Regions from separate parts of the Mesorhizobium sp. YR577 genome, predicted to be linked through region 2. Evidence: predicted binding sites of a transcription regulator. Region 2 holds the regulator's gene; each other region holds the start of a gene.
What was found. The regulator PhoB, encoded in region 2, activates phosphate uptake and scavenging genes when phosphate is short. The targets are predictions, from matches to a motif close to TGTCATNNANCTGTCAT.

Region 1 (9,501 bases), on a different contig from region 2:
AGCACGAAATAGGCGAGAGCGCCGAGCAGGATGCCCTTGGCGCGCAGCGGCGTCTTGCTGTCGAGCGCGCAGTAATAGGCAGCTATCACGTCCTCCATGAAGGGGACATGACGCGCCGCGCGCTTGGCGGTGTGCCAGAATCTGTCGCGGACGCGCTTCTCGTCGCCACGCAAACCGTTGGTGTCGAAATTTCCCGCCTTGGCCATTCCGTTACTCCTGTCGCCCGGAATGTGGGAAAGCGTGAAGGGCTGCGCAAGAGATAGGGGTCAAAAACCGGCAAAACCGTCCATCTTGCCGGCCAGCTCGAAGTCGAGGCGGCTGAGGCCGTCGGCATCATGCGTGGTTAGCGTCACGTCGACGGTCTTGTAGACATTCGACCATTCGGGGTGATGGTCCATGGTTTCGGCGGCAAGGGCTGCGCGGGTCATGAAGGCAAAGGCCTCGCTGAAATCGGCGAAGACGAATTTTTTGGAGATCGCGGCACCCTCGCGGTCCAGGCTCCAGCCTTTCACCCCGGCCAAAGCCTTGTCCACGGCATCCCTGTCAAGTTTCTGTCTGGCCATTTCGCGCTTCCGTGCTATCGCTTGTCGGTTCTTATCATAGTGTCGGCACGATGATCGCAAAGTCCCAGACGTCCATTCTTTTCGTATGCCTCGGCAATATCTGCCGTTCGCCGCTGGCCGAGGGCGTTTTTCGCGCGGTGATTTCCGAGCGCGGCGTCGCTGATGACTTCCTGCTCGACTCTGCCGGCACCGGCGGCTGGCACCAAGGTTCGGCGCCCGATCCGCGTTCGGTGGCGATCGCAGCCGACCACGGCCTCGACATTTCGACGCAGAAGGCGCGCAAGGTGGTGTCGGCCGATTTCCAGCGCTTCGACCTGATCCTGGGAATGGATCGTTCCAATGTCGATGATCTCAGGCGGGCCGCACCGCCGGAGGCGCGGGACAGGGTCCATCTGTTCCTCGACTTTGCCGATGGCAAGGGGAAGGACGTGCCCGACCCGTATTACGGTGGTGCAGACGGCTTCGCCGATGTCTACCGCATGATCCGCAATGCTTCGGAATCGCTGGCCGACAGGCTGGAGCGCGAATCGCCACCCGTGAGCGGCCAGGCCTCCTCGACGATATAGGGTCCGCCGCCGACCGAATCGCGCGACGACATCAGCACGAAGCGCCCGACCTTGAAGGGTACGGTGGAGAAATTGCCGCGCGCCGAAAGATATTGCGCGACATCCAGCGGGCTGGAATTGCGCAACCGCGCCAGCGTGACATGGGGCGAGAATTTGCGTGGGTCGGCCGGTATCCCGAGGCGCTGGCAGATGCGCTCGATCTCGGCCTGAAGCGCGTAGAGGTCGGGCGAGGTTTGCACCCCGGCCCAGACCGCATGCGGCTTTTTCGAGCCGAAGGCGCCGACGCCGGAAAGCTTCATCTGGAAGGACGGTCGTCGGATCCGGTCGAGGGCATTGGCGATCTCGTCGGCGACGTGGCCTTCGATATCGCCGAAGAAGCGCAGAGTGAGGTGATAGTTTTCGACGTCGATCCAGCGGGCTCCCGGCAGACCTCCACGCAGCAGTGAAAGTGAAAGCGCTGCGTCACGCGGGATTTCGAGGGCGGTGAAAAGTCTTGGCATCGCTGCCTCCCCGAATCGAACTCTTGATGTCTAGCGAATCACCGATCCGCAATGTGAGCAAGCTGTTTGTTTGTCATGTCGGTGCGATGACATCGTCATCAACATGGTTGATCAGGATTTGTTCGCATTGGCCGAAATCGTCTTCTCGACCACCGGCAGCATGCGTTCGACCATGCGGTCTACACCGGTGGCGTTGGGGTGCATGCCGTCTTCCAGCAATGCGGTCTTGTCGGCAGCGACGCCGTCGAGGAAGAACGGATAGAGCGTGGCGCCGTATTTTTCGGCAAGTTTCGGATAGATCGTGCCGAACTGCTCGCCATAAGAGTGGCCGAGATTGGGCGCTGCGACCATGCCGGCCAGAAGCACCGGAATATTGCGCTCCTTGAGCCGGGCCAGCATCTTGTCGAGGTTCTGTTCGACGATCTCAGGGTCGATGCCGCGCAGCATGTCGTTGGCGCCAAGCTCCAGTATGACAAGCTCCGTGCCGTCGGGAATGGACCAGTCGAGGCGCGACAGGCCGCCGCTGGTGGTGTCGCCGGAGACGCCGGCATTGGTGATCACGACATCGTGACCATTGTTGCGTAGCGCCTTTTCAAGCTTTTCGGGAAAGCTCTCGCCGGGGTTGAGGCCATATCCGGCCATGAGACTGTCGCCGAAGCCGACTATCTTGAACGGTTCGGCCCAAACCGGGGTGTTTGCCGTGAAAAAGGCAAGAGATGCGGCAAAGAGTGCGAAAATCAGATGTTTCAATGCCATGTGTCAAAGCCCATATGACGAATAAATTCCTGCCGCTTTCATTTCCATATAGGACAGATTTGCCGTGACAGAAGCCGTCATCGACCTGAAGGATGTTTCGCTGACACTGGGCACGGGGGCGTCGTCCGTCCATGTGCTGAAGGGTGTGAGCCTGACGGTGACTGCCGGCGAGGCAACCGGCATCGTCGGCCCGTCGGGTTCCGGCAAGTCGACGCTGTTGATGGTTCTGGCCGGGCTGGAAGGGGTCGATTCGGGAACGGTACGAATTGCCGGCGAGCTTCTGAACGGCAAGAGCGAGGACCAGATCGCGGCGTTTCGCGGCCGCAATGTCGGTATCGTCTTCCAGTCCTTCCACCTCATTCCCAACATGACGGCGCTGGAAAATGTCGCCGTGCCGTTGGAGCTGGCGGGAAAGCGCGACGCTTTCGCCATTGCCGAGCGCGAACTGGCGTCGGTGGGCCTGGCCGACCGGGTGACGCATTATCCGGGCGAGCTTTCGGGCGGCGAGCAGCAGCGCGTTGCGATCGCCCGGGCGCTGGCGCCGGAGCCGCGCATTCTCATCGCCGACGAGCCGACCGGCAATCTCGACCAGGCGACGGGGCGGCAGATTGCCGATCTTCTGTTCGCCAAGGCCAAGGAACGCGCCATGACGCTGGTTCTGGTCACGCATGATCCTTCGCTTGCCGCGCGCTGCACGCGGCAGGTGGCGATGCGCTCGGGCCGGATCGAAGCCGAGCCGCCGCTTGCCGTCGTTTCGGCTTGAGGCGGCTGCCGATGCCGTTTTCGCAAACCCTCAAACTCGCCGTCCGTTTCTCGCTGCGCGAAATGCGCGGCGGGTTTTCCGGCTTTCTGATCTTCCTCACCTGCATCGCGCTTGGCGTCGCGGCAATCGGCGGCGTCAATTCGGTGGCGCGGTCGATCACGGCAGGCGTGGCCAATGAGGGGCAGTCGCTGCTCGGCGGCGACCTGCGCTTCCAGCTCAACCAGCGCGAGGCGACTGCCGACGAAAGCGCCTTCCTGAAGGGATTGGGCACGCTGTCGGAAAGCGCGAACATGCGCTCTATGGCGCGGCTGGAGGATGGTTCCGACCAGTCGCTGGCCGAGGTGAAGGCCGTTGACGGCGTCTACCCGCTGTTCGGGGCGCTGGTGACGGAGCCGGCACTGTCGCGCGATGCGATGTTCGGTGAAAGGGACGGCGTGTTCGGCGCTGCGGCTTCCGACCTTTTGTTCGAACGGCTCAGCATAAAGCTAGGCAGCCGGATAAAGCTCGGCTCTGCCACCTTCGAACTGCGCGCCAAGATCACCACGGAGCCGGACGCGGTTTCGGAAGGCTTCGGCTTTGCGCCGCGCCTGATGGTGTCGCTGGATGGCCTGCGCGCCTCCGGCCTCGTCCAGCCCGGCAGCCTGGTCGAATATGCCTACAAGGTGCGGCTGGCAGACGGCAGCAGCGAGGCGGCGGTGACTTCCGTGCGCGATGAAGCGACCGAAAAGTTTCCGCAGGCAGGCTGGAGCGTGCGTACCCGCACCAATGCGGCACCCGCACTTTCCTCCAACATCGAGCGTTTCTCGCAGTTCCTGACGCTGGTCGGGCTCACCGCGCTGGTCGTCGGCGGGGTGGGCGTCGCCAATGCCGTGCGTGCCTATCTCGATGGCAAGCGCGGCGTCATCGCCACCTTCAAGAGCCTCGGCGCCTCGGGCGGCTTCGTCTTCACCGTCTATCTCGTGCAGATCCTGATCATCGCCGGCATCGGCATCGTCATCGGGCTGGTCGTCGGCGCACTGATGCCGTTTGCGGCGAGTGCTGCCCTTTCCACCGTCATACCGGTGCCCGCGGAAGGCGGCATCTATCCCGGCGCGCTGGCGATGGCAGCACTCTTCGGCCTGCTGGTGACGCTGGCCTTTGCGCTGCTGCCGCTCGGCCGGGCGCGCGACGTGCCGGCGACCGCGCTGTTTCGCGAGATGGGCTTTGGCGGTGGTGGCTTGCCGCGCCGGGTCTATGTCGTCGGTGCGCTGGGGATCGCAGCCCTTCTGGCGCTGCTCGCTATCTGGTTTTCGGGCGACCGGCGCATCGCCGCGATCTTCGTCGGCGCGACGATCTTCGCCTTCATCGTGTTGCGCAGCGTCGGTGTCGGCGTGCAGTGGCTGGCGCGAAAAAGCCCGCGCCTGCGCTCGACAGCACTCAGGCTTGCCGTCGGCAACATCCATCGTCCCGGTGCGCTGACGCCGTCGGTGGTGCTGTCGCTGGGGCTCGGCCTGACGCTGCTGGTGACGCTGGCGCTGATCGACGGCAATCTGCGCCAGCAGATCGCCGGCAGCCTGCCGAAACAGGCGCCGAACTTCTTCTTCGTCGATATCCAGAGCACGGATGTCGACGCCTTCTCGGCGCTGGTCGAGAAGGAAGCACCGGACGGCAAGCTGGTGCGCGTGCCGATGCTGCGCGGCCGCGTCATGGCGCTGAACGGCGTCGACGTGCAGAAGCTGACCGTGCCGCCGGCAGGCGCCTGGGTGCTGCGCGGCGACCGTGGCCTGACCTATGCCAAGAACCAGCCTGAGAACTCGACGCTGAGCGCCGGCACGTGGTGGCCGGAGGATTATTCGGGCGAGCCGCTGGTTTCCTTCGCGGCGGAAGAAGCCGGCGAGCTCGGCCTGAAGCTCGGCGACACGGTGACGGTGAATGTGCTTGGCCGCAACGTGACGGCAAAGATCGCCAATTTCCGCGAAGTGCAGTGGGAATCGATGGGCATCAATTTCGTCATGGTGTTTTCGCCCAACACATTTGCCGGCGCGCCGCACTCATGGCTGGCGACACTTTTGACGCCGAAGGCCGACAGCGCCGAGGAAACGCGCCTGCTCAACGCGGTCACCCGCGCCTTTCCCGCCGTGACCACGGTGCGGGTCAAGGATGCGCTGGAGGTGGTCAACCGCATCGTCGGCCAGCTCGGCACGGCGATCCGCGCGGCGGCAAGCGTGGCGCTGATCGCGTCGGTGCTGGTGCTGGCCGGCGCGCTCGCCGCCGGCAACCGGGCGCGGGTCCATGATGCGGTGGTGCTGAAGACGCTGGGCGCGACGCGGCGCACGCTGATTGCTGCCTTCTCGCTCGAATACATGCTGATCGGTTTGGCGACGGCGGTGTTCGCGCTCGCTGCCGGCGGCGTCGCGGCGTGGTTTGTTGTCGCACGAATCATGACGCTGCCTTCGCGTTTTCTACCCGAGGTGGCGGTGGCAACGATCCTGATCGCGCTCGCCGTCACGGTAGGCATCGGCCTGATCGGCACATGGAGAGTGTTGGGACACAAGGCGGCACCGGTGCTGCGGAATCTGTAGCGGGTCGCCCTGTCAATCGATCGAAGGAGCTAGGCGCGGCTAGTCCTGATGGCAAAAAAGGGTATTTTTTGGCCATTTCCTGCAATCACGCGGCATTGCGGGGTGTAACGGGTCTTGTTCTCGTCAAAAAGAATCATCATATTTGCCGCAGGCATGCTGGAGTCCCGCCAGCGGCGCCTGGGTTCATTTGAACCTGACACCCGACGGGGCAGAAGCAATAGAGGAAATCAATGGCTGACCTTCGCAACTATCAGACGCATGTCGCAAACGCGGGTACCCGCGCCGACAGCGTCATCGACGAGGGCCTGCGCGCCTACATGCTCAAGGTTTACAACCTTATGGCGCTTGGGCTCGCAATCACCGGTGTGGCCGCTCTCGCCACCATGATGATGGCGACCACCAACGATCCGGCGACCGCCGTCGCCACACTTGCCAACGGCAAGATGCTGACCAACCTCGGTGTGGCCCTTTATGGTTCACCGCTGAAGTGGGTTGTCATGCTCGCTCCGCTCGGCATGGTGTTCTTCCTGAGCGCCCGTATCCAGTCGATGAGTGTTTCCGGCGCGCAGACCGCGTTCTGGGTCTTCGCCGCCCTCATGGGCCTGTCGCTGTCGTCGATCTTCCTGGTCTTCACGGCGCAGAGCATCACGCAGACCTTCTTCGTGACCGCCGCCGCCTTCGGTGCGCTGTCGCTGTTCGGCTACACCACCAAGCGTGACCTGACCGGCATGGGCACCTTCCTGGTGATGGGCGTGTTCGGCCTGATCATCGCCATGGTCGTCAACATCTTCCTGGGCTCGCCGGCCCTGCAGTTCGCCATTTCGGCTATCGGCGTGCTGATATTCTCCGGCCTCACCGCCTACGACACGCAGAAGATCAAGGAAATGTATTTCGAGGGTGACGACGTGCTCGTTGCCGGCCGCAAGGCCATCATGGGCGCGCTGACGCTCTATCTCGACTTCATCAACCTGTTCACCTTCCTGCTGCAGTTCCTCGGCAACCGCGAGTAATCGCGACCGCTGCTGGACCAGCAACAAGACGAGGGCGGCCCAAAAGGCCGCCCTTTTCTTTTATGGAACACTCTGCTCAAATTCGGGCACGTCAATTAGAGTGCATAAATTATGAGCAGCATCAATATCAGGCCAGCAGAGGCTTCGGACCTCGATTCGATTACGGAGATCTACGCGGACGCGGTCGATCACGGCACGGCGAGCTACGAACTGGAGCCGCCATCACGGGTAGAAATGGGCGAGCGATTCGCCAGCCTGCGAGCAGAGGGGTACCCCTATGTCGTCGCCGAAGAGGGTGGCCGAATCATCGGCTATGCCTATGCCGGAGCCTTCCGCGCCCGTCCGGCCTACCGCTTCATCGTCGAGAATTCCATCTATGTCGCGCCGCAAGCCAAGGGCAAGGGCGTCGGCCGGGCGCTGCTTGAACGGCTGATCGCTGAAGCGACCGCGCTAGGCTTCCGGCAGATGATCGCGGTGATCGGCGACGGCTCGCCGCAGAGCCCGTCCGTCAGGCTGCATGAGAAGCTGGGCTTCATCCATTCAGGCAAGCTGGAAGGGTCGGGCTACAAGCATGGCCGCTGGCTCGACACGGTGTTCATGCAGTTTCCGATGAATGGCGGTGCCGGCCTGCAGCCCGATCCAGACTCGCTGCCGGAGCGGAAGTTTCGCGGAAAAGTATAGCGAAATCAGGCTTCTACGAGTTTCAACGTCTTGTCGAAGACGCCGAGAACGCGGGCGAGCTCATGCCCGCGCTTGAGGATCAGGCCGCCGGCTGCGACGACGCTGAAGGCACCCTGCTTGCGGGCGAGCTTGGGGTTCTTGATGATCTGGAACAGCGGCGTCTCGCTGGCGCGCCGGAATACGGAGAACACGGCGCGGTCGGGAAGGCGGTCTATGGCATAGTCGCGCCATTCGTTTGCGGCGACCATCCGGCCATACAGACGAAGAATCTGCTCGAGCTCACGCCTCTCGAAGGAAACCGGTAGCTCCTGCCGCTCGCGCCTGGCCTCGTGAAGGGGAATCAATATTGCTGATTCCTGCCCATCCTCCGCTCCACCTCCGCGATCGGTCATGCAGCTTAACCTTCCGTGACAGTTTGGCGACAAGAGAGTCGCGCTTTCGCCCGTGAAAAGCAAGCCCCGCCGCTCGAATACGCCCTAGGGTAGAATCAAGCCGGGTTCCTGTAACAAATCCGTACACTCTGTTTTTATAGGTGATACGCTGCCACAATTCTGACACCTTTTGCACAAGCTGCCGCCTCAATGTCAGTCGACTTTGCGGGTGTTGCCTGAGACGGTTCGGTCCGGCACCGGCCTGTAAACCCCAAGCCCCCCGCCCACGGGTCAGAGTCGGATCGAACCAACCTCAGCTTCCTCAAGGAGGCTGAGTGCGACGATCCCAAATAAATTGGAACCGGTGTCAGCTCAGTTTGGCCCCGGTTTTTTGTTGGCTGAATGCCGGCGGCCGCCGCATTCGGCTTGCAAAGAAGTATCTCGCTGGCTGCTTCAGATGGCGCCCGGCACGGCTAGTCAGATGCGGTTGCCGTCCGGCTTGCGGTAGATGGCGGCGCCCAGGACCGGGCCGGGCATGCCATCCTTGCCGACTGCCTGGAGCAGCACGGCGAAGCCGCCCTTGGTGGCGATCTTGGTTGCCGGCAGTTCATACCGGGCGGCCTTGCCGTGCCACATTCCGGCGCTCTGGATATCGGACACCGCGTTGACATACGTGACCGTGCGGCCCTTGTTTTCGCCCCGGGGCACGGCAATTGCCTGAGGCGCATCGAAATAGACCAGAACGACATGGGCCTTGGCAGAGCTCTGGTTCGCCGCCGATCCCGTTTCGATGACCAGGCTTTCGCCGGTAAGCTTGACGCTCACGTCGACGCTGAGGCCTTGCTCGGCTTTGTTCAGCTCGTCGAACGCATCCAGTATGTCGTCGCGCTTGGCGCCGTTGACGTGGATGCGGCCGTTGATCACTGCCTGGGGGGTGTAGACGGAGCGCGTCCCGAAGGAGCGCATATAGGCGTATTGGCGGTCGGTGCTGTCGGGGCTGCTGAGGGTGTCGCGCCAGCCGAGATAATCCCAATAGTCGACATGATAGGCGAGCGCCACGTAGTCACCGCCGGTAGCGAATTTTTCGAACAAAGCGTCGGCCGGGGGGCAGGAACTGCAGCCCTGGCTGGTGAACAGCTCGATCACGCCGGCAGGCCGCGTGCCGTCGGCTGCCGCCGCCGCCGTAAGGGCCGGCATCGCCAGCGCTACCACCGCCAGCCGAGAGAAAAAACGCAATTCCATGGTCGTTCCACAATCCCCACCGGCCTTTGGCCGAGTTTTTCATTGCCGAAACAATAGGCAGTGCGGCAATCAACGGGAAGTCACGTTGCGGTGACATAGTGACCTGGACGTGCCTTATAGTGTTGTAACGAGTGGTAAAGGTGCCAAGGCTAACGTTAGGGATATTGAAGCGCCAGCCAAAGAACTTTCGAGAATGCCCAACACCCTTTTCGATCATGTTGATCTCTACTGCGAAAGATTGGGCCCGGAACTCTGGGCGGAGCCGGCCAACGCCCTGACAAATCTGGCCTTTGTTATCGCAGGCTTGTGGGGCGTGCGGGAAGTGCGCAGGCGCGGCACCGGCACGTTTGCCGAAGTGCTGGCGTGGTGGGCGGTGGCAATCGGCATCGGCTCGGCCCTGTTCCATACCTTCGCCAATCGACTGACGATCTGGGCCGATGTGCTGCCGATTGCCGGCTTCACTCTTGCCTACACGCTCTTGAACCTGC
Region 2 (9,501 bases):
AACCGTGTTGCCGGCCTCGCCATATTTCAGCGCGTTGGTGGCAAGCTCGTGGAATGTCAGGCCGAGCGCCTGCGTCGTGGTCTCGTTCAGGAGCACGACCGGGCCCGACAGCATGTCGTCGGGCAGATCCTTGCCGAAGACCTGCCCGAGTTCGATGCGCAGGAGTTCGCCGAGATCCGCCTTCTGCCAGCGTGAGCGTGTCAGCATGTCCTGCGAGGCGGCCATCGCCTGGAGCCTTGCGGCAAAGGACGAGGAGAACTCGTTGACATCGGTCGCATGTGCCGCCGTCTGCCGCGCCATCGCCAGCACCCGCGTGATGGAATTCTTGATGCGATGCTTCATTTCCTGAAGCATCAGATCCTTTTCCAGCAGGCTCTTTTCGGTCGTCTCATGCAGGCGCGCGACGGCATCGTAGGTGCGTTCCTGATAGCGTGCGACCATCGCAATCGCGCCGGCGAGCAGAAGCCCGAACAGGCCGAGCATGACCGGAATTGTCGGCGAGGACGGCTCAGAGAACCCCGCGGTCGGGCGGAAGCGGACCGTCCAGGGCCGGCCGGCCAGCACGATGCTGCGCGTCACGCGAAAGTCTTCGCTATAGGCCGCGCCCGGGGGTGTCGGCGAGCGGTAGAACAGATTGTCGTCGCTGGCGTCGCCGTCGAAGACTTCAGCATGAACCGGTAATAGCGGAGCCGAGCCAAGCGCCGCCTCGAACAAATCGCCCGTGCGGAACGCCACATACACCAGTCCCGAGACGGTTGGCTTGACGCCTCCCGTGCCGGTATTCGCCTCATCTTCGTCCACGCTTGCGAACACCAGGAACCCGGGCACCTTTTCTGCCGAACCGGTATTCTCGCCGAGAACGATCCGTGCGGTTGCCCGGGGAGCTCCGCTGGTCATTGCCATTTCGATGGCAGCGCGACGCGCTTCCTCCGTGAACATATCGTAGCCGAGGCTGGATATGTTCGCCTCACTCAACGGCTCGTAGAGCACTATCGGCGTACGCCACTCCAGCTCCGATGGCGGGTAGATCGACCCTTCGGTGCCGCCAATCCTGCGGATGTCCTGCTGGAGCTGAGCTTCATCGCCGCGCTTGGCTATCTCGAGAAAGCCGATGCCCCTCAGGCCCTTGAAGTTGTTTTCAACATCGAGCGCATCGAAGAATGCCTTGAATTCCGTTCGCCCGATCTCACGCCCGCGAACCTTGAAAAGGGCCTGCGTGGAACGCAGCAGCGAAAGGTGGAGATTGAGGCGGCTCTCGATGCGGTTCATGGCATCGTCCACCGTCGCCGCGAACTTGAAACGCGCGGCCTCCTGGGACGAATGATAGGCAAAGCCAGCCATCGCCAGGCTCGCGGCCGCGACAGCCAGGAAAACCGCGACGGAGAGAAATTTCTTCAAGGGCCGGGCCTGCGAATTGCTCATACCAGCCCCTTATTAAAGGGTGCCGGGGGTAATGCAATGCACAGGCCCATGCGATGGATTGGTCGTGGCCTCAGCGCAACAGGTTCAAGCAGCGATGGCCATCGCTCCCGGTCCCGGGATTGCACCGGGCGGGCATTTTCCAAGGATGATCATGCCCAGAACCTCGTCCTTGGTGACGTCCTGGGTGCGCGCGGTGCCGACGACCTGCCCGTTCTTCATGACGCAGACTCGGTCGGCGAGGTCGAACACGTCATGGATGTCGTGGCTGATCAGGAAGATGCCGATGCCGTCGGCCTTCAGCTGCTTGACCAGTTCGCCGACCTGCGCGGTTTCCTGCGGCCCGAGGGCCGCCGTCGGCTCGTCCATGATCAGGATGCGGGCGTTGAACAGGATCGCGCGCGCGATCGCCACCGACTGGCGCTGGCCGCCCGAAAGCTTGCTCACCGGCTCCTTGAAGCGCTGGAAGCGCGGATTGAGCCGTCCCATCACCTTGCGCGCCTCGGCTTCCATGGCGACGTCATCGAGCGTGCCCCAGGCCGTCCTGAGCTCGCGGCCCAGGAACAGGTTGGCGGCGGCATCGACATTGTCGGCCAATGCCAGGGTCTGGTAGATCGTCTCGATGCCGTATTTCTTGGCATCGCGCGGGTTGCCGATCGAGACTTCCTCGCCATTGACGAAGATCGCGCCGCCGTCGCGCTTGTAGGCGCCCGACAGTATCTTGATGAGCGTCGATTTGCCGGCGCCGTTGTGGCCGAGCAGGGCGACGACTTCGCCGGCATGGAGATCGACCGACGCATCGTCCACGGCGCGAATGCCGCCGAAGGCGATCGAGATGTTCTTCATGTCGACGAGCGGGGTGCTTGTCTGATCCATATGATTGCCTCCCGGATTACCGATTACTGCACGCGCCGGCGGTAGAGCGTGTCGAGCCACACGGCCACGACCAGCACGAAACCGACGACGATATTCTGCAGCGGCGTGTCGACGCCAAGCAGCACCATGCCCGATTGCAGCGACTGCATCAGCGCAGCACCCAGCATGGCGCCGGCGACCGTGCCGACACCGCCGGCCAGCGACGTACCGCCGATAACGGCTGCCGCGATCACCAGAAGCTCGTCGAGCGTGCCCTGGGCGTTGGTCGCCGCGTTCAGGCGCGCGGTCGAGATCGCGGCGCTGATGGCGGCGAGGAAGCCCATGACCATGAAGATCTTCATGGTCACCCAGCGCGTGTTGATGCCGGCGAGTTCAGCCGCTTCCGGGTTACCGCCGATGGCGAAGACGTAGCGGCCGAAGCGGGTGCGCGTTGTGACGAAGGTCATGATGATGCCGGCAGCGATCGCCATCAGCACCGGAATGGCGATACCATGGGCGATGAACAGCCCGCCCTCGGGAATGGTTATGTTGTTGGCCTCGGCATATTTCTTCACCGTGCCTGCCGGCCATGGATAGGAATTGGCGACCCAGACGGCGCCGAGAATGACGGCGCAGGTAACAGCGCCAAGGAACGTTTCGGCCCAGACCGGCCGCAGCGGGAACTTGAAGCGCTTGCGCTGGCGACGGCCCGAAAGCAGCATCAGGATGACGGCAGCACACGCGACCAAGCCGATGACCCAGCTCCACGTCGCGCCGATTGCGCCCTCAGGCCCGCCGCCCATCAGGCGGAACGTTGCATCCATGGGCGCGACCGTCTGGCCGCTGGTGACCCACCACGCCGCACCGCGCCAGACGAGCAGGCCGCCGAGCGTGACGATGAAGGCCGGAATGCCGAGATAGGCGATGAGAAAGCCCTGGAATGCGCCGATCACCACGCCGACGACGAGGCCGGCAGCCAGCGCAATGACCCAAATGGACGGATCGCCGAGCGGAAAGCCCATCACCCGCGGCAGGAACACCGCCTGGGTGACACCCATGATCATGCCGACGAAGCCGAGGAGCGAGCCGACGGAAAGGTCGATGTTGCGCGTGACGATGACCAGCACCATGCCGGTGGCCATGACCGCTACCGATGATGATTGAACCGAGAGGTTCCACAGGTTGCGGGGCGTCAGAAACAGCCCATTCGACAGGATATGGAAGCCGATCCAGATAACCAGGAGCGCGCCGACCATGCCGAGCATGCGGGTATCGAGTTCTGTGGCCTTGAGAAACCGGGCGACAGCGCCGAGTTCGGATGCTCGAGCCCGATCCGCAGATTCGCTCGTTGTCACGTCGGTCATGACTTCCTCCCGCCGGCCGTTACGGTCTTTCGCCGATAGCCGGACTTCATCCTAGCGCATGCCCCTGAAAACCGGAACGATTTCCCAAAGGGGGTCACGCGTCGTTTCAAAACATCGGGCCTTCTTGCAAAAGCCCTTAAGAAAACGCCGCGGCTCTGATCAAACCGCGGCGTCGCTATTCAAGCCGAATGGCTTAGTTGCAGGCCGGAACCGAACCTGCCTTCACGCCCTGGCAGACGACGTCCTTGGAAACCCAGCCGGCGTCGATGACGACGTTCAGATTGTCCTTGGTGACCGGAACCGGCTTCAGGAACACCGAGGTCATCTCGACCTTGTTCGGGCCGCCGTCGAACTTCACGGCGTTCGCGATCTTGTCCATCGCGGTTCCGTCAGCAAGCTGCGAGGCGATCTCGGCTGCCGTCTTGCCGAGTTCGCGCGAGTCCTTCCACACCGAAACGGTCTGCGTGCCGAGCGCGATGCGGTTGAGCGCTGCATGGTCGGCATCCTGTCCCGAAACCGGAACCGAACCGGCCAGGCCCTGCGCGTCGAGCGCGGCAATCGCGCCGCCGGCAGTGCCGTCATTGGCGGCAACGACTGCATCGACCTTGTTGTCGTTGGCGGTCAGGAACTGCTCCATGTTCTTCTGCGCGTTGGCGGGCAGCCAGCCATCGGTATAGGCCTCGCCGACATTCTTGATCTTGCCGCTGTCGATCGCGTCCTTGAGCACTTCCATGGCGCCAGCGAACAGGAAGTCCGCGTTCGGATCGGAACCCGAGCCCTTGATGAAGACATAGTTGCCTTCCGGCTTGACGTCGAACACGCCCTTGGCCTGCATGCGCCCGACTTCCTTGTTGTCGAAGGTCAGGTAGAAGGCGTCCTTGTTTTCGATCAGGCGGTCATAGCCGACAACCGGAATGCCTTCGGCAACGGCCTTTTCGACGGCCGGTCCGATGGCGCTCGAATCCTGTGCCAGGATGATGAGCGCGTTGGCGCCCTGGCTGATCAGGCTTTCGACGTCGGTGAGCTGCTTGGCAGCCGACGACTGCGCATCAGCGGAAATGTACTTGTCGCCGGATGCTTCGAGAGCAGCCTTGATCGCGGCTTCGTCGGTCTTCCAGCGCTCTTCCTGGAAATTCGACCACGACACGCCGACGATCTTGTCCTTCGCATGCGCAACAGCGCCCAGCGACATGGACAGCGCAACACCCGCCAGCATGGCGGTTGCAAACTTCTTCATGATTTCCTCCCTGGCGCCATGACAGCGCAACGATACTTTGGCCCTCGGGCCCACCCAGAAGCTCTTTTTTTCGAGCCTCGAAAAAAAGAATGACGCATGCGCAGAGTTCTGTCAATATCCTTGTGCCGCTGTTGACGGGCCTGTCCGGTGAAGGGATGGTTCGCAACGGTTGCAAAGGCCAGGAACCCTCGTCCGAGGAGGGATCGCGGTCCAACAACAAGGCAGGAGCCGTTCCGCTTCGGCGGAATGAACAGGCTCCCGGGAGGAATACGAAAACATGTCGGTCGCGATCCGTCACGACGATCTGCGCAAGCGCAACCGCGCCATGGTCATTGCCGCCGTGCGCCAGGCGCAACAGCCGTCGCGCACCGAAATCGCCGGCTCGACCGGCCTCAGCCACTCGACCATTTCTGCAATCTCGTCGGACCTCATCGCCGAGGGCATCCTGCTGGAGGCCAAGGGACCCGAGGCGTCGTCACAAAAGCGCGGGCGGCCACAGGTGGCGCTGGAACTGAACCCCGATGCCGCCGAAATCGTCACCGTCGTCCTTTCCCTGAACTTCCTTTCGGTCGCGATCGTCGACTATTCCGGCAAGGTCGTGTCCGAGGAAGAGCGCAAGCTTGAAACGCTGACCATGTCCCGCGACGGCTTGATCGGCGAATGCGTGGCCATGGTGCGCCGGCAGATCGCGCTGCGTAGATCGGCCGGCCGGCGCGTGATGCGCATCGGCATGGCAGTACAGGGCATCACCGATTCCACCTCCCGAGCCATGCTGTGGACGCCGATTACGGCGCATACCCACATTGCGTTCGCCGACATCATCGAGGAAGCAACCGGCATTCCCGTGACCGTCGAGAACGACTGCAACATGATCGCGGTGGCGCTGAGATGGCGCAAGCCCGAGCGCTACCACAACGACTTCATCGCCGTGCTGCTTTCGCACGGCATCGGCATGGGCATGGTGCTGAAGGGCGAACTCTTCACCGGCACGCAATCCTCCGGCGGCGAGTTCGGCCATATGATCCACCGGCCCGATGGCGCGCTCTGCCGCTGCGGCCGCCGCGGCTGCGTCGAAGCCTATGCCGGCAACTACGCAATATGGCGCAAGGCAAAACAGGCAAGCGAAGACGACGCACCGCTCGCCGACATCAGCGATGGCGACATGCGCATGCTGGCAGATGTGGCGCGTGCAGGGCCCGGCCCCGAGCGCGAAGCGTTCCGCAAGGCCGGCGAAGCGATCGGCTTCGGCCTGGGAAGCCTGTTCGCGCTGATCGATCCCGCTCCGGTGGCTGTCGTCGGCATCGGCGCGACCGCTTTCGATCTGATCGAGCCGGCGCTGCGCGAAGCGATCGACAAGACCGCCGGCGGCCAGCACAACAAGGCGATTTCCTTCGATACAGAGCCGAACGAGCTTCCGCTCATCCGCGAGGGCAGCACCATGCAGGCGCTGACCTTTGTCGATCAGGAGATTTTTGCGCCGGGCGCAAGCCCGGCAACAGTCGGCCACAAGGTTGCCTGAGAAGCGCCAGGCAACGGCTCAGTCCTCGCGGATGGCGTAGCCCGAGCCGCGAATGGTGCGGATGACATCGGGCATGCGGCCCGTGTTGACGGCCTTGCGCAGCCGGCCGACATGCACGTCCACCGTGCGCTCGTCGATATAGATCGTCTCGCCCCAGACATTGTCGAGGAGTTGGCTGCGCGAGAAGACTCGGCCGGGATGGCGCATCATGAATTCGAGCAGGCGGAATTCCGTCGGCCCAAGCTTGATCTCGCTCTTCTTGCGATAGACGCGGTGGGCTTCGCGGTCGAGCACGATATCGCCGACCTTGAGCACGCTGGACAGCACTTCCGGCTTGGCGCGGCGCAGCAGTGCGCGCACCCGCGCCATGAATTCCGGCGTCGAGAACGGCTTGACCAGATAGTCGTCAGCCCCGGTGGAAAGCCCGCGCACGCGGTCGCTTTCCTCGCCACGCGCCGTCAGCATGATGATCGGCAGGCGCTCGGTTTCGGGGCGCATTCTCAGCCGTCGGCAAAGCTCGATGCCGGAAACCGCCGGCAGCATCCAGTCCAGCACCAGAAGATCGGGTACGTTTTCCTGAAGCCGGATCTCGGCTTCGTCGCCGCGCGGCACGATCTCGACCTGATAGCCTTCCGATTCGAGATTGTAGCGAAGCAGCACGCCCAGCGGCTCTTCGTCTTCGACCACCATGACTTTGGGTGCGATCATCAATTTGCCGTCCTGTTAACGCGATCCGGTTCGAGCCCCCTCGCCTTTCGCATGGTGTCCGGCGGGTTTCGCACCGCCGGTGGAACAAGCTTACCCTTTTAGAGCTTCGTGGCCAGCACGCCTCAGGCGGCCGGTGCAGTCATCGAAGTTTCATCCTGCTTCGGCCGATTGAGCGGAAGCTGCTTGCCGGTCATCACATAATAGGCGTTTTCGGCAATGTTGGTGACATGGTCGCCGATACGCTCCAGATTCTTGGCGCAGAACAGGAGATGTGTGCAAGCGGTTATGTTGCGCGGGTCTTCCATCATGTAGGTCAGGAGCTCGCGGAACACGGCGGTGTATTTGACGTCGATCTTCTCATCGGCGGCGCGCAACGCCTGCAACTCTTCAGGCCGGCGCGACACATAGTGGTCGACCACCTCCCGAACCTGATCCAGCACCATGCCCGACATCGCCTCGATCGAATGGGCAAGGTCGCGCGGCGTGGCGCTCTGGCCGACAGCGCTGACGCGCTTGGCGATGTTCTTGGCAAGGTCGCCGATCCGTTCCAGATCGCCGGCCATGCGGATGGCGCCGACCACGGCACGCAGGTCCTGCGCCATCGGCTGGCGCTTGGCGATCAGCGTGATCGCGCGCTCGTCGAGCTCGCGCTGGCGCGCGTCCATGATGGCGTCGTCCGAAACGACGCGCTGGCCGAGCGCATTGTCCGACTGGACCAGCGCCTGGATCGAAGCGCTGACCATCGAGCCGGCCAGGTCGCCCATATCCCGGATGAGACGGTCGATATGTCCCAGATCTTCATCGAAAGAGGTGACGGTATGTTCGCCCATGATGCTGTCCTTGCAATCCGCGTCGTGTTCGCGTCAGCCGAAGCGGCCGGTGATGTAGTCCTGGGTTCGCTTGTCGTCGGGGTTGGTGAACATCTTGTCGGTCGCACCTTCTTCGACGAGATAGCCGAGATGGAACATCGCCGTGCGCTGCGAAACGCGCGCCGCCTGCTGCATCGAGTGGGTGACGATGACGATCGTGTAGTTCTGGCGCAGTTCGTCGATCAGTTCCTCGACCCTTGCAGTCGCGATCGGATCGAGCGCCGAGCACGGCTCGTCCATCAGGATCACTTCGGGCGACACCGCGATGGCGCGCGCGATGCACAGGCGCTGCTGCTGGCCGCCGGAAAGGCCGGTGCCCGGCTCGAGCAGGCGGTCCTTGACCTCATTGAACAGGCCGGCCTTCTTCAGGCTGGTCTCGACGACATGGTCGAGTTCCGACTTCTTCTTGGCCAGGCCGTGGATGCGCGGTCCGTAGGCGACGTTCTCGTAGATCGACTTCGGGAACGGGTTCGGCTTCTGGAAGACCATGCCGACGCGGGCGCGCAGTTCGACCACGTCGATGTTCTTGTCGTAGATGTCTTCATTGTCGAGCGTGATCTTGCCGGTCACCCGCGCGCTGTCGATGGTGTCGTTCATGCGGTTGAGGCAGCGCAGGAAGGTCGACTTGCCGCAGCCCGAAGGGCCGATCAGCGCCGTCACCTGGTTCTCGCGCACGTCGAGGTCGACATCGAACAGCGCCTGCTTTTCGCCGTAGAACACGCCGACCTTGTTGCCGCGCATCTTGATGATTTCGTTGGGTGTGCCGCTCATTTTATCGCTCACTGCGCTTTCGAGTGCTTTCTCGGTCATGATGTTCATAACATGGTCCTTTTCTACCAGCGCCGTTCGAAGCGGCGGCGCAGCACGATCGCGGTGATGTTCATCGCCATCAGGAAGATGAGCAGGATGATGATGGCGCCCGACATGCGCTCGACGAAAGCGCGCTCGGCCTCGTTGGCCCACATGTAGATCTGCACCGGCAAGGCCGTCGCCGGCTCGAAAGGCGTCGTCGGATAATTGGCGACGAAGGCGACCATGCCGATCAAGAGCAGCGGCGCCGTCTCGCCCAGCGCACGCGCCAGGCCGATGATGGTGCCGGTCAGGATGCCGGGGGCTGCCAGCGGCAGGATGTGCTGGAACACCATCTGCATCTTGGATGCGCCGAGACCCAACGCTGCCGAACGGATCGACGGCGGCACTGCGGCAAGGGCGGCGCGCGTCGCGATGATGATCGTCGGCAGGGTCATCAGCGTCAGCACGAGGCCGCCGACAAAGGCCGCCGAACGCGGCAGGCCGAGGAAGTTGATGAACACCGACAGACCGAGCAGGCCGAAGACGATCGACGGCACCGCGGCCAGATTGTTGATGTTGACCTCGATCAGGTCGGTCAGGCGGCTCTTCTTGGCGAATTCCTCAAGATAGATCGAGGCGGCAACGCCGATGGGAAGGGCGAGCAGCAGCACGATCACCATCATGTAGAAGGAGCCGATGATCGCCACGCCCATGCCCGAGGTTTCAGGACGGCTGGAC
Region 3 (9,501 bases), 100 kb from region 2:
AAAATACCCGCAAGCGCCCATGTCATCGGGCAGGATCTTTCGCTGCTGTCGGTGTCGGAACTGTCAGAGCGAATCAGTCTGCTCCAGGCCGAGATCGTGCGGCTGGAGGCCGAACTGAAGACGAAGGACGCCACCAAGAATGCAGCGGAGGCGCTGTTTCGGCTGAAATAGTCGAAAGATGTCGTAAGCGCGCCGTCGAAAAACCCGATTATCGGTATTTTCAGGCAGCGGAAACCAAAGCCGGGGAGACGCATGTTCGCAGCCTACAGACCGATTCTCTCGCTCCTGCGCGGCACGGCCTTTCTGCTGGCGGCCTCGGGACTTCACGGTCTGCTCCTGCCATTGCGCGGGCAGGAAGAAGGTTTTTCGACCGCTGCCCTCGGCCTGATGGGCACTGCCTGGGCTGGTGGTTTCGTCGCCGGCTGCTTCTTTGCGCCGCGGCTTGTGCGGCGGGCCGGGCATGTGCGGGCCTTCGGGGCGTTCGCCGCTTCGGGCGCGATCGTTGCGCTGCTCACCGGGCTGATGATCGACGAATATATCTGGATCCTGCTGCGCGCCTTCACCGGCTTCACCATGGCCGGCGCCTTCATGGTCATCGAAAGCTGGCTCAACGAAAAGGCCACCAACGAGAATCGCGGCACCGTCTTCGGCCTCTATATGATGGTCACCTACGCCTCGATCATGGCCGGCCAGATGATCGTCGCCTTCGGCGACGTCAAATCGGCCTCGCTGTTCATGGTCGCGGGCATTTTCTTCTGCCTGTCGCTGATCCCGACCGCCGTCTCGACAGCCTCGACGCCGCTGCCCTTGCAGGATGTGTCGCTCGATCTGAAGGGACTTTACGCCAATTCGCCGGTGTCCTGCGTCGGCTGTTTTCTCACCGGCGTCGCCAACGGCGCCTGGGGCACGCTGGGTGCCGTCTATGGCGCGCGCATCGGCATTTCCACGCCCGAGATCGCGCTGATGATGAGCCTTGTCGTGGTTGCCGGGGCGGCCATGCAGCTGCCGATGGGCCGCATCTCCGACAGAACCGACCGCCGTTTCGTGCTGGCGGCGGCCGCATTCATTTCGGCGATCGTCGGCGTGCTGACCTTCCTCACCGGGCCCCGCACGGGCGTGCTGGTCATCACCATGACGGCGGCCTATGGCGCGTTTGCCTACACGCTCTATTCGCTGGCGGTCGCGCATGCCAACGACCACGCCCGCCCGGAGGATTTCGTAAAAGTGTCTGGCGGGCTTCTGCTGCTCTACGGCTTCGGCACGATGATCGGCCCGATCATAGGTGCGGCGCTGATGGGCTATCTCAGCCCGGAAAGCCTGTTCCTAGCCACAGCGCTCGCGCATTTCTCGCTCGCCGGCTACACGCTGCTGCGCATCAGCCGCCGCGCGCCGGTGCCGGTGGAGGATCGCGAGGCCTTCAAGACGCTGCCGTCCGAGCGCGGCGTGACCCCGGAAGCCGGCCGGCTCGACCCGCGCACGCCGCCAGAACCGGCGGAATAACAAGGCGGTTGAGATTGGCGGCAGATTGCCGCACAAATAGGGAATGATCCTTTCCGATGCGTTCCTGGCCATTGCGGATCCCAACCGGCGCCACCTCCTGGAGGAGTTGCGGCGCGGTCCCAAGACGGTCGGCGAACTGGCGTCCGGATTGCCCGTCTCCCGCCCCGCCGTCTCCCAGCATCTGAAGGTCCTGCTCGACGCCGGCCTGGTCAACGCAACGGCCGAAGGCACAAGGCGGGTCTATGCCGTCAGCGCCGGCGGCTTCCTCCAGCTTAATGTCTGGCTCGATCAGTTCTGGGAAGCCTGACGCGGAGCCGTTGCTTCGGCCTGTGAATAACGGGTTGTGAATAGCGGGGAAATCTCAGCCCTGGATCCTCACCGGTCCAACAGCATTAAGCGTCTTTCGGAGGCTCCAAACAAACAGAGCGGCCGTGCTTCCATCTGGTCGCAGGCCGCTCCGTATTTCTGACAGGGTAAAAAAAACCTACTGACCCGGCGGCTAACCGCGCCGCCGGCGGAAGAACGCGCAGAGCGCGCGTCTATGCAAAACTGATTTTAGTGGGTGGTCGGGTTTGCCTTCAGTTTTTCAATCTCGTCCTTGAGTGCCAGCTTGCGCCGCTTCAGATTCACGATTTCGAGGTCGTCCACCGATGGATGGTTCAGCGCTGTGTCGATTTCGCGCTCGATGTCGCCGTGCTTCCGCTGCAACTCTTCAAGATGGTTGGCAAGAGACATGATTGGAGCTCCCTTTCATGGTTTCCTCGATTGCGCGCCACAGACGGTTCCTCCGCAGGTCCCGTACTGTGACGGCACGATGACAGTCTGCCACCAGATGATCTGGATGTCGAATGTGGCGTGGTAGCATTTCCTGAAAGATTGAAATGTGGTATGGGCTTCGCGCCGGGGGGAATTCCACGTCCGGCCTTGCCTCTGGGTGCTTTCGGGCACCCGAAATTTTGCAGACGGTGGACATGTCAGATCAGGAACAGACCGAGATTCGTCTCGAGTTTGCAAAGCTAAAGCAGGAGCACGCCGATTTCGACGCGGCGATCAACGCGATGATTGCGATGGCTTGTGATCCGCTGCAAATTCAGCGCATGAAAAAGAAGAAGCTGCTGCTGAAAGACCGGCTGTCGAAGCTGGAAGACAAAATGATTCCGGACATCATCGCCTAGCGGCAGCGCCGCCGCTTCTCGTCGCAAGACTTCTTGCGGGACGCCGTTCATTTCGCTAATCGGCTGGCAGCAATTTCTATCGTGCCTGTTTCCAGCAAAGCAGAGGCCAGAGATTTGAGCACAGCGCGCGCCGACGTCGCCATCATCATGGGAAGCCAGTCCGACTGGGCGACAATGCGTCACGCCGCCGAGACGCTGGAAGCGCTCGGCATTGCGCATGACACGCGCATCGTGTCGGCACACCGCACGCCGCAGCGGCTCTACGATTTCGCCAAGGGCGCCAAGGCCGAAGGCTTCAAGATCGTGATTGCAGGCGCTGGGGGTGCCGCGCATCTTCCTGGCATGACGGCAGCTTTGACATCGCTGCCGGTATTCGGCGTGCCGGTCGAATCGAAGGCGCTGTCGGGGCAGGATTCGCTTCTGTCGATCGTGCAGATGCCGGCCGGCATACCGGTCGGAACCTTGGCCATCGGCAAGTCCGGCGCAGTCAACGCAGCCTTGCTGGCTGCCGCTGTGCTTGCCCTTTTTGATGAAAAGCTCGCAGAGCGCCTGGATGCCTGGCGCGCCGAGCAGACCGCCAAGGTCGCGGACCATCCCATGGACGACGCATGAGCGAACCTCTGCCCGCCGGCTCGACGATCGGCATCATCGGCGGCGGCCAGCTCGGTCGCATGCTGGCGATGGCTGCCGCCCGCCTCGGCTATCGCACGGTGATCCTCGAACCGCAGGCCGATTGTCCGGCATCGCAGGTGGCCAACAGCCAGATCGTTGCTGCCTATGACGATAGTGCCGCCCTTGCCGAACTTGCCCGCGCAAGTGCGGTCGTGACCTATGAGTTCGAAAACGTGCCGGTGTCCGCCGCCGAGCTTCTTGCGCGTTCGGTGCCGGTCTATCCGCCGGCCCGCGCCCTCGAGGTCTCGCAGGACCGCGTGGTGGAGAAAAGCTTTCTCAACGGCATCGGCATTCCAACCGCCGACTTTCGCGCCATCGACAGTGACGAAGACCTTGGCGCGGCGCTCGAAGCCTTCGGCGGTGCCGGCGTGTTGAAGACCCGCCGCATGGGCTATGACGGCAAGGGCCAGCGCCTGTTCCGCAACACCCCGCCGGCTGGCGCCGACGGCGCTTATACCGCCATGGGCGGAGTGCCGCTGATCCTGGAAGCCTTCGTGAGTTTCGACCGCGAGATTTCCGTTATTGCGGCGCGCGGCCGTGACGGGGCGCTTTCGGCCTATGACCCCGCCGAGAACGTCCACAGCAGCGGCATCCTGCACAGCTCGACCGTGCCGGCGACGATCTCGGCGCAGACCGCCCGGAGTGCCACCGAAGCCGCCTTCGCCATTCTCGAGGCGCTCGACTATGTCGGGGTCATCGGCGTCGAATTCTTCGTGCTTCCCAATGGCTCGCTGCTCGTCAACGAGATCGCGCCGCGCGTCCACAATTCGGGCCACTGGACGGAAGCTGCCTGCGCCAACTCGCAGTTCGAGCAGCATATCCGTGCGATCGCCGGGCTGCCGCTCGGCGCGGCCACGCGACATTCGGATTGCGTGATGGAAAATCTCATCGGCGACGAGGTCGAGCGCGCTGAGAGCCTGCTCGCCGAGCCGGAAGTGGTTCTGCATCTCTACGGCAAAGCGGAAGCCCGCCCTGGCCGGAAGATGGGTCATTTCACCCGGCTGAAGCGCTAATTTGACGGACAAGTGGCTGCCGGAGGTTGACATCGGCAAACACTCTCGTCTAAGAGCCAGCTACAAATTTGAGGCGCGCTGTTGGCGCGCTTTTTGATTAGGCCTTCGGGCCGCATTCGACAGGCAAGACCATGAAGATCAAGAACTCGCTCAAGGCCCTGAAAGGCCGCCATCGCGACAACCAGCTGGTTCGCCGCAAGGGCCGCATCTACATCATCAACAAGACTGCCCCGCGCTACAAGGCTCGCCAGGGCTGAGTGACCGACCCCGAAAGCAAAGCTTTTCGGGGGTGACCGGTTCAAGGCCCAGGCCTTCACGCGAAATTCAGTTTGACGTTCCGATGCGAGGGGATAGATTCTCTCGCATGCGGAATTTTTTTGCGTTTTTTCTCACCTTTGCTTTGGCCGGCGCTTTCGTGCCGGCGGTTTACGCACAACAGACAGGACCGGCGACAAGCACGCAGGTGACCGCCAAGCCCGATCGGCTGGATGCGCTATTCGGCGATCTGAAGCGCGAGCGAAACGAGCGGGCGGCCCAGCGTATCGCGCAGCGCATCCGCGAGGAATGGAACAGGTCCGGCAGTGCCTCCATCGACCTGATGATGCAGTGGTCGCAAAAGGCGATGGGAGATCAGAAGTTCGATGTCGCGCTCGATTTCCTCGATCAGGTCGTGACGCTCGACCCCTCTTACGCCGAGGGCTGGAACCGCCGCGCGACCGTGCATTTCATGATGCAGAACTTCGGCAAGTCGATGTCGGACATCAACCAGACCCTGCGGCTGGAGCCGCGCCATTTCGGGGCGCTGGCCGGCATGGCGCAGATCATGAAGGAGAGGGGCAACAAGCAGCTGGCGCTCAATGCCTGGCAGCGCGTGCTCGATATCTATCCGATGATGCGCAGCGCCCAGAACGAAGTCTCCACGCTTTCGGAAGAGCTAGCCGGTGAAGGCATCTGATGCATCGGCCCGCCGGCGATGCTGATTTTCCGGTGCCTATTTTCCACGCCGCCCGTCGACCGTCCCTGAAATGAACCTGCTCTACGCCGCCGCTGCCTTTCTGCTTGCGCTTCTTTTGATAATGGTCGGCGTGACGCGCATGGGCTCGTGGCTGATCGAACGCCGCAACCCGCCGGTCGGAAGTTTCATCGATATCGACGGCGCGCGCATCCACTATGTCCGCGTCCCGCCGGGTGCGAATGCCGATCTTCCGCCGATCGTGTTCATCCATGGCGCCAGCGCCAATCTGAACGATCAGATGGTGCCGCTGCGGCCGCTGCTCGAAGGCCGTGCCGAGATGCTGTTCTTCGACCGGCCCGGCCATGGCTGGTCAAGCCGAGGGCCGGGAAACAACGAGAACCCTAGCGCGCAGGCTGCCACGATCGCAAAGCTGATGGACCGGCTTGGCATCAGGCAAGCGATCATCGTCGGCCATTCCTTCGGCGGTGCAGCCACCACGGCACTCGGCCTCGAACATCCTGAAAAAACGCGCGGCCTGGTATTCCTTTCGGCGGCTACCCATCCGTGGCCGGGCGGGGCGACGTCCTGGTATTACAGCCTGACGTCGGTTCCGGTGATCGGCCGGCTGTTTGCCGAAACCGTCACCACGCCCGCCGGGCTGATGCAGCTTGATGGTGCCACGGCCTGCGTCTTTGCGCCCAACAAGGTGCCGGACGATTATGCGAAGAGGGCGTCGATTCCGCTGGTGCTGCGTCCGAGCGCCTTCCGCGCCAATGCCATCGATGTCGAGGGCCTCTATCGCTACGCCCTGGCGACCGCACCGCTCTATCGCGAGATCAAAGCGCCGACTGTCGTGGTCTCGGGGGACCGCGATACGGTGGTTTACGAGGAAATCCATTCCGTCGGGCTCGCCCGCGATATTCCGAACTCGGAACTCTTATGGGTCCATAATCTCGGCCACAAGCCGGACTGGATCGCGCCGGACCTTGTCGTCGCGGCTATCGAAAAACTTGCCGGCAAGCCTGTCGATCTGCAGGCCACCGCGCGAGCCGTAGAGGCGCGCATCGCCGGTGACGCCTATGGCGCGGGCTGCATCGACGAGACGGTTATGGACGGTGAACTCGCGCCGGAATGAAAAGCTGGCTGACAACTCGCCCTGCCGATCCGAATGGCCGGCAGGGCGGAGTTAGCGGGCCTCAAGCGCCGCCGCGGCCTTCCGCGCCGATATAGGCGATGCGCAGCATGTTGGTGGCGCCCGGCGTACGCAGCGGCACGCCCGCCGTGATGATGACGCGGTCGCCCGGTCTGCCGAAATTTTCCTCGAAGGCGATGCGGCAGGCGCGATCGACCATGTCGTCGAGGTCGAAGGCATCTTCGGTGACGACGCAATGCGTGCCCCACACCAGTGATAGCCGGCGCGCGGTTTCGACGACTGGCGAGAGCGCGATGATCGGCACTTGCGGCCGTTCACGCGCGGCGCGCAGGCCGGTCGTTCCGGAAGCTGTGTAGGTGATGATTGCCGAAAGCTTCAGCGTTTCCGCGATCTGGCGCGAAGCCAGCGAAATGGCGTCGGCGCCGGTCGCTTCGGGCTCGGAACGCTGCGCATTGATGATGCCGGGATAGGTGGGGTCCTGCTCGACCCGCTCGGCGATGCGGTTCATCATCGACACGGCTTCAACCGGATATTCGCCCGCCGCAGATTCGGCCGACAGCATGATCGCATCTGCGCCTTCGAATACGGCGATCGACACGTCGGAGACTTCGGCGCGAGTTGGCACCGGGGCTGAGATCATCGATTCCAGCATCTGGGTGGCGACAACCACGGGCTTGCCGGCGCGGCGCGCGGCGCGCGTGATCTGCTTCTGGATGCCGGGCACGGATTCGAGCGGCATTTCCACACCGAGGTCGCCACGCGCCACCATCAGCGCGTCGGAGAGTTCGATGATCTCGGCGAGCCGCGCCACGGCCTGCGGCTTTTCGATCTTCGACATCAGGAGAGCGCGGCCGCGAGCAATCTTGCGCGCCTCGGCAAGATCCTCGGGCCGCTGGATAAAGGACAGCGCGACCCAGTCGACGCCGGTCGCCAGGACCGCGTCGAGATCAGCGCGGTCCTTCTCGGTCAGCGCGCCGACCGGCAATTCGGTGTCAGGCAGGCTGACGCCCTTGCGGTCCGAGATGCCTTTGCCGGCAATCACGGTGCAGACGATGGATTTTCCATCGCATTTGACTGCCTTCAGTTCCAGCTTGCCGTCGTCGATCAGCAGGCGATGTCCGGGCTGGACCGAGGCAAGGATTTCAGGATGCGGCAGGTGGACGCGCTTGGCGTCGCCCGGTGCCGGGTTGTCGTCGAGCGTGAATTCCTGGCCGAGCTCAAGCGTTTCCTTGCCGTTGGCGAATTTGCCGACACGAAGCTTCGGCCCCTGCAGGTCGGCCAGAATGCCGATCGGCCGGCCAAGTTCGGTCTCTACCGCGCGAATGCGGCGGACGAGTTCGCGCATGAGCGGGTGGTCAGTGTGGCTCATATTGATGCGGAAGACATCCGCGCCTGCCTCGAAAAGCTTTCGGATCATCTCCTCGGAAGAGGAGGCCGGTCCGATCGTTGCGAGGATTTTTACCTTGCGGCTACGTCTCATGGAGAATTCGTTCCCGTGACGGCTGCTGCGCCGCCCGTTGCGGGCTCGTCGGTCAGCTGGACCATCCAGCTTGCCTGCTCGCCCGTATCATATTCCTGGAAGCCCGCGCGCTGGAACCCGCGGGCGACGCAATCGGTCACGCCCGCAATCTTGAATTCCTTTTCAGCGACGCACATGTTGATTGGACCGTCCCAGCGCCCACCGCGCTCGGCGTCTTCTGCATAAAGATAGTAAAACCGTGATGACAAAGGACCCTCGATCAGGGTCTTGCAGGTCGAACCTTCGATATGCCACCAGCCTTCGGTGACCCATCCGGCCTTGGCGCGATAGCCGATGCCCACGCCGATCAGGCTCTGCGTGGCGTTGCAGACCCGGAAATCGGCGTGCGCATCGCTTGCGGTGGCAATTGAAAAAATAGGAATTGCGAGGAAAAGAAGCAGCGCCGTCCATGCAGAACGCATGCGCGATGCCCCGGCGAAATCCATCCTCGAACCCCTCTTGTCTGCTGTCAGCATTGTCGGATGCCCCTTTTCGGAAAAGTCCGTGCGCATGTCAACGCGCCCAAGCACGTCAATCCAATCGATTTAAGTGGCTTCATGTCGCATCCTTGATCGCTCTCGCATGATTTCTGCCAGAACATTGACCAAACAACGACATTGCACCCAGCCTAACTTCATGAAATGACGGGCCTATCCCCATCAACACCGGCAGACGGGACGTTTGCAAGCCCATGACGCGATCCGCAGTTTTTGCCCCCTATGAAATCATCGAGGGAGACCGCAAACGCGGCATCGTCCTGCTTGGCGACCATGCAAAACGTGCTTTGCCCGACGAATATGGTGATCTTGGCCTGCCGCCCGCCGAATTCCAGCGTCATATCGCCTATGACATCGGCGTCGAGCAGGTCACGCGCAAGCTGGCGACCCTTCTCGGCGCGCCGGCGGTGCTGGCAAACTTCTCGCGGCTGCTGATCGATCCCAATCGCGGCGAGGACGACCCGACACTGATTCGCCAGCTCTATGACGGCACCGTCGTGCCCGGAAACTATCCGATGACGCCGGAGGAGCGGGAACGCCGGCTCGATAATTATTATCGGCCCTATCATGACGCGGTCGGCGCCATGGTTTCCTCCGTCGCGCGGGAATCCGGCAAGGCGCCCTTCCTGTTTTCGGTGCATTCCTTCACGCCCGTGATGCAGGGCTATGTCCGGCCCTGGCATGTCGGCCTCTTGTGGGACAGCGACGACCGGGCCATTCGTCCGTTGATCGAGCTTCTTGCCGAGGACGGCACCCTGACTGTCGGCGACAACGAGCCTTATGACGGCGCGCTGCGCGGCGACACCATGTTCAAGCATGCCATCGTCAACGGCTATGCCCATGCGCTGATCGAGATCCGCCAGGACCTGATCGCGGACGATGCCACCGCCGAAGATTGGGCAATCCGGCTCGCGCCGATCGTTGACGCGGTCAATGCGCGCCCCGATATACATGAGGTCAAGCTATTCGGCTCGCGCACGGGGCCAGTATGAAGGAACCTTCCATGACCGATCTCAG

Region 1: BM413_RS19115 (DUF2794 domain-containing protein) is a predicted target of PhoB. The motif match lies at 7,808-7,824, and genes of this name have one in related genera.
Region 3: BM413_RS01435 (YdcH family protein) is a predicted target of PhoB. The motif match lies at 2,304-2,320, and genes of this name have one in related genera.

Annotation. Positions count from the first base shown of each region.
Region 1 is NZ_FPBI01000012.1:211,463-220,963, forward strand. It holds gene BM413_RS19070 (YkvA family protein) at 1-206, opposite strand, end outside; gene BM413_RS19075 (4a-hydroxytetrahydrobiopterin dehydratase) at 267-563, opposite strand; gene BM413_RS19080 (low molecular weight protein-tyrosine-phosphatase) at 614-1,129, shown strand; gene thpR (RNA 2',3'-cyclic phosphodiesterase) at 1,036-1,629, opposite strand; gene BM413_RS19090 (arylesterase) at 1,741-2,385, opposite strand; gene BM413_RS19095 (ABC transporter ATP-binding protein) at 2,450-3,148, shown strand; gene BM413_RS19100 (ABC transporter permease) at 3,160-5,709, shown strand; gene BM413_RS19105 (Bax inhibitor-1/YccA family protein) at 5,940-6,719, shown strand; gene BM413_RS19110 (GNAT family N-acetyltransferase) at 6,831-7,400, shown strand; gene BM413_RS19115 (DUF2794 domain-containing protein) at 7,406-7,792, opposite strand; gene BM413_RS19120 (DUF1223 domain-containing protein) at 8,249-9,013, opposite strand; gene BM413_RS19125 (ceramidase domain-containing protein) at 9,207-9,501, shown strand, end outside.
Region 2 is NZ_FPBI01000001.1:392,393-401,893, reverse strand. It holds gene BM413_RS02040 (CHASE domain-containing protein) at 1-1,422, opposite strand, end outside; gene BM413_RS02035 (ATP-binding cassette domain-containing protein) at 1,507-2,295, opposite strand; gene BM413_RS02030 (sugar ABC transporter permease) at 2,319-3,638, opposite strand; gene xylF (D-xylose ABC transporter substrate-binding protein) at 3,832-4,875, opposite strand; gene BM413_RS02020 (ROK family protein) at 5,153-6,394, shown strand; gene phoB (phosphate regulon transcriptional regulator PhoB) at 6,413-7,102, opposite strand; gene phoU (phosphate signaling complex protein PhoU) at 7,225-7,932, opposite strand; gene pstB (phosphate ABC transporter ATP-binding protein PstB) at 7,966-8,790, opposite strand; gene pstA (phosphate ABC transporter permease PstA) at 8,805-9,501, opposite strand, start outside.
Region 3 is NZ_FPBI01000001.1:291,380-300,880, forward strand. It holds gene BM413_RS01420 (DUF1192 domain-containing protein) at 1-171, shown strand, start outside; gene BM413_RS01425 (MFS transporter) at 253-1,500, shown strand; gene BM413_RS01430 (ArsR/SmtB family transcription factor) at 1,544-1,807, shown strand; gene BM413_RS01435 (YdcH family protein) at 2,056-2,235, opposite strand; gene BM413_RS01440 (DUF465 domain-containing protein) at 2,472-2,675, shown strand; gene purE (5-(carboxyamino)imidazole ribonucleotide mutase) at 2,790-3,287, shown strand; gene BM413_RS01450 (5-(carboxyamino)imidazole ribonucleotide synthase) at 3,284-4,360, shown strand; gene ykgO (type B 50S ribosomal protein L36) at 4,492-4,617, shown strand; gene BM413_RS01460 (tetratricopeptide repeat protein) at 4,725-5,315, shown strand; gene BM413_RS01465 (alpha/beta fold hydrolase) at 5,386-6,450, shown strand; gene pyk (pyruvate kinase) at 6,512-7,948, opposite strand; gene BM413_RS01475 (DUF1036 domain-containing protein) at 7,945-8,409, opposite strand; gene BM413_RS01480 (N-formylglutamate amidohydrolase) at 8,679-9,476, shown strand; gene BM413_RS01485 (DUF1244 domain-containing protein) at 9,488-9,501, shown strand, end outside.